Regions from separate parts of the Clostridium sp. DJ247 genome, predicted to be linked through region 2. Evidence: riboswitches for the same ligand, from Rfam matches in the RefSeq annotation. Region 2 holds a riboswitch; the other holds the start of a gene.
The links. A riboswitch is a leader RNA that binds a small molecule or an ion and turns the genes downstream of it on or off. The one in region 2 is predicted to bind S-adenosylmethionine.
Positions count from the first base shown of each region.

Region 1 (2,211 bases), on a different contig from region 2:
CTATGCTGAATATTGGTGGGGACTACCGGCAAAGTTTGCGGTTATCAGTGATAGTGCTTATAACCTTGCGTTAACTAAATTTTTAGTAAACCAATTGGGTTTAATTCCAGGAAAACAGATTATTACAGAAAACCCACCTGAGGAATATAAAGAATTAATACGTGAACAGTATAAAAATATTGCAGAAGATGTTTCAACGGATGTTGAATTTGAGGAAGATACCTATAGAATTCACCAAAAAATTCGTCAAGCAGATTTTGGTCATAAACCTCCAATTATCTTTGGTACTACTTGGGAGCGAGATTTAGCTAAGGAGTTGAAAGGTTCCATAGTTGAAGTTAGTTTCCCAGCATCATATGAAGTTGTTCTATCCCGTTCATATGTTGGGTACCGTGGTGCACTTACTCTGTTAGAGAAAATTTATACTACGGCAATAAGTGCTAGTGCTTAGTAGTTTAATTTAAGTAGCCAATTGTAATGAAGTATTAGCTATTTTCTTATCTAGAGAGGCGTAGGGACTGGCCCTAAGATGCCCAGCAACCTGAATTTATTCAAAGGTGCTAATTCCAGCAGGTATATACTTGGAAGATGAGGAACTAGGAGAGATTAAAACCTTCTTGTAACTTATCTATAAGAAGGTTTTTTATATTGAATAATGTTTAAGGATTAAGTTGACTAGAAAACTAGAGGCTAAATTCTCATAATGTGAGAGTTTAGCTTTTATTATTTGTGCATCCAGCAAAGCTGGAACATGCTAACTGGTGAAAGTCCAGTGAAGGTAATTACCAAGAAGTCTTGTAGCCAATCACAATGCGTAGTAGAAATACTGGCTATGAAGCGTGAGAGTAAAGTAACCTAAAAGGGTGCCAGTGAAAAGGATGTAGCTGGAAATGTATACCCTGATCAAAAATGGATTAAACCAGAACAAATTGATTTTTGGATTAAGTTAGCAGAAAAAAATAAATTAGCTAACTTTGAAGTTCCAGGTCAAGTAAAAGCAGAGGAGTTATTCACTAATGACTTAAATCCATATTATACTGGAGAACTTAAATAAAAAACTACGTAAGTATTTATTGAATATAAATTTTATTTTATAAAATATATAAAAATAGGGGGAAAAAGAATGACAATTAATTTGCAGCGTGCGGAAGCACCTATTAGAGAAAATAGACTTAAATCAATTGTTGGATACAAAGGCACTATAAAAGATTTAGTACAACAATCTAAAGAAGGTTGTTTAAAAAATGGGAAGAGATGCTTTAGTCAGACCACCAATTGTAGTTCGGGTTGTGCACAAGGATATTTATCCCGCATAGTAGATGCAGCTATTGTAAATCATGCTCCCATTGGATGTGCTGCTGATGTTATAGGAGAAAATACTAATTATCAATGGGGAGAAAATATTAGAAATTGGGAACATGATAATGTTAAGGTTGTTAACACTAATATGACAGAAGGTAGCACTGTTTTTGGTGGATCTGAAAAGCTTAAGGAAGGAGTAAGAGAAGCTTATAAGAGATTTAATCCTAAGGCTATATTTGTAACTACCTCCTGCGCCTCAGGTATTATTGGTGATGATGTTGAGAGTATCTTACAAGAGGTAGAAAAAGAGATAGGTATTCCAGTAGTACCAGTTTTCTGTGAAGGATTTAGATCTCAAATTTGGGCTTCAGGTTTTGATGCAGCATTTCATGCTGTGTTAACACGTATAGTAAAGGCACCTGAAAAAAAACGTCCAGAATTAGTAAATATGATTAATTTTAATGGAAGTGCTAGAGATACTATAACTGAAATTTTTGCTTGCTTGGGTCTTGTACCACAGTTTGGAATACCATTTAGTACAATTGAGGAAATATCAAGGATGTCTGAAGCCGCAGCTACTATAAGCATATGTAGTACTTTAGGAGGTTACTTCGGTAATGGATTAGAACAAAAATATGGAGTTCCTTATGTGAAATCTTTGCAGCCTCATGGAATTGCTGGTATGGACAGCTGGCTTAGAACATTAGGAGAGGTTGTTGGAAAAGAAAAAGAAGTTGAAGAATATATAAAAGAAGAAAAGGAACGTATAGCTCCCGAGTTATCAGAAATACGAGAAAAACTTAAAGGAAAAAAAGTAGTAGTAGGGATGGGCCCTAGTTTCTCTCATAACTACATTAGGCTTTTGGAAGAATTTGGGCTTGAGGTTATATGGGGTATATCATGGCATTA
Region 1 is NZ_JABAIW010000022.1:14,457-16,667, reverse strand. It holds gene HGI79_RS10470 (nitrogenase component 1) at 1-451, shown strand, start outside; SAM riboswitch class I at 495-595, shown strand; partial or broken gene HGI79_RS22780 (ABC transporter substrate-binding protein) at 875-1,054, shown strand; gene HGI79_RS10465 (nitrogenase component 1) at 1,124-2,211, shown strand, end outside.
Region 1: linked by a shared signal. The riboswitch ahead of HGI79_RS22780 (ABC transporter substrate-binding protein) and the one ahead of HGI79_RS07410 (methionine ABC transporter ATP-binding protein) in region 2 are both predicted to bind S-adenosylmethionine.

Region 2 (2,211 bases):
TATTAGTAATTTTTGAAGCTGAAAAAGTGGTTTCATTAAGTACTTTCTTTAAATCTTCAATACCTTGTTTTTTAGAAGCAACAATTGGAACTACTGTAACACCCAATTGCTTAGCTAGTGAAGTATAATCTATTGTCATACCCTTTGACTTAGCAACATCTATCATGTTTAATACTAATATGACAGGTTTATTAAATTGCTTAAGTTGAGTTGTCAAATAAAGATTTCTATCCAAATTAGATGCATCAACTATGTTAATTATTACATCAGCGTTTCCACTCAAGAGAAATTCTTTTGATATCTTTTCTTCATTTGAGTAAGTATCCATAGCGTAAATGCCAGGTAAGTCTATAATTTTTATTTTACTATCCACAATGCCTTCTTTTCTCTCAACAGTAACCCCGGCCCAATTACCAACATATTGATTTGATCCGGTTAACGTGTTGAAAAGAGAAGTTTTACCAACATTGGGATTGCCAAGTAATGCTGCAGTTATCATATTCGTCCTCCTGTTTAAAACATATTTTTAAGGCAAATTTTTTACAAGTATATTTTTTGCATCGTTTTTACGTATAGCTAGGTCAAAACCTCTTAAGTTTATAATTAAAGGATCACCCAATGGGGCAGATTGTTTTAAAGCTACTTCAGTACCTTCAATACAACCTAGAGCAAGCAGCCTTTTAGCCAATCTTTCATCTCCAGATATGTTTTCTATTAAAGCCTTTTCGCCAGGTCTTAAATCACAAATACTCATTTTTACCACCTCGTAATGAAAATCATTATCATTTATTATGTTTTAATGATATCATCTTTCATTTAGAATGTCAATATTAACTAAATTAATTTGTTAATTATTTTTTGTATAATATTTTGTTTTTATATATGAATAGTGTTAAAAGTTGATATAATACGAAATTACTCAAAAAAGAGTTGACAAAAAAAATGCATATTGCTATAATGAGGCGTAATAAATTTAATATATTAGTCTTAAACTTATCAGGAGAGGCGGAGGGACTGGCCCTATGAAACCCAGCAACCAGTATTATTTAGTTCAGTAATACGTTGGTGCTAATTCCAGCAGCGCAAGCTGAGAGATGAGAGGAAACAGTGGATTTATAGCCTGAGGTTTTTCTCTGGCTTTTATTTTTGTTCAAATAATTAATATTTGTAAGATTCAACTAATATTACATAGGTTACATTATAAAGAGGAGGAAAATTAATTGATAACTATTAATAGAGTTAATAAAGCATTTTCAAATAAGCCTGTATTAAAAAATGTAGATTTAGAGATAAAGGAAGGCGAGATATTTGGAATTATAGGACATAGTGGTGCTGGAAAATCTACATTGCTTAGATGCTTAAATGGGTTAGAGTCCTACAATGAAGGAAGTATAACAGTTATGGACAAGGAAGTAAAGGACCTAAAGGGGAAAGATTTGAGAGCTTTCAGAAAAAACTTAGGTATGATATTTCAAAATTTTAACCTTTTAGAGAGAAAAAATGTTTTTGATAATGTAGCTCTACCTTTAGAAGTATGGGGTATTAGTAAAAATGAAATTAAGGAAACAGTGGAAAAGCTTCTAGATTTAGTAGGACTTAATGATAAGTTAAATAGTATGCCGAAAGAATTAAGTGGTGGGCAAAAGCAAAGAGTTGCTATTGCTAGAGCTCTTGCATTGAATCCTAAAATATTACTTTGCGACGAAGCAACTTCTGCACTTGATCCTAAAACAACTAAATCTATATTACAACTATTAAAAACAATAAATGAAAAGTTAAATATAACTATAGTTATAGTAACACATCAAATGGAAGTAATAAAAGAAATATGTAGTAAGATTGCTATTATGGATGATGGAGAGGTAAAAAGTGTTGGAGAAGTTGAACAATTATTTTTAAAACCAGATGCTAGCTTAAAAAGATTGTTGGGTGAAGATAGGACTCTACCAGATAAAGGTGTAAACATAAGAATATTCTTCCCTAAAGAAACCAGTGGAAACTGTGTAATTACATCAATGGCAAGAGAGCTTAATATTGATTTTTCCATAGTTTGGGGAAGACTAGAGAAGTTTAGAGATGATGTACTTGGAAGCTTAGTTATTAATACTGATGAAGAACATAAAAAAAATATATGTAATTATTTAGAATCAAAATCTATGGCTTGGGAGGTAGAAACAAATGATATTTAGCGAAGTATTATATCCTGCATTA
Region 2 is NZ_JABAIW010000013.1:56,403-58,613, reverse strand. It holds gene feoB (ferrous iron transport protein B) at 1-499, opposite strand, end outside; gene HGI79_RS07415 (ferrous iron transport protein A) at 527-754, opposite strand; SAM riboswitch class I at 991-1,101, shown strand; gene HGI79_RS07410 (methionine ABC transporter ATP-binding protein) at 1,221-2,189, shown strand; gene HGI79_RS07405 (methionine ABC transporter permease) at 2,179-2,211, shown strand, end outside.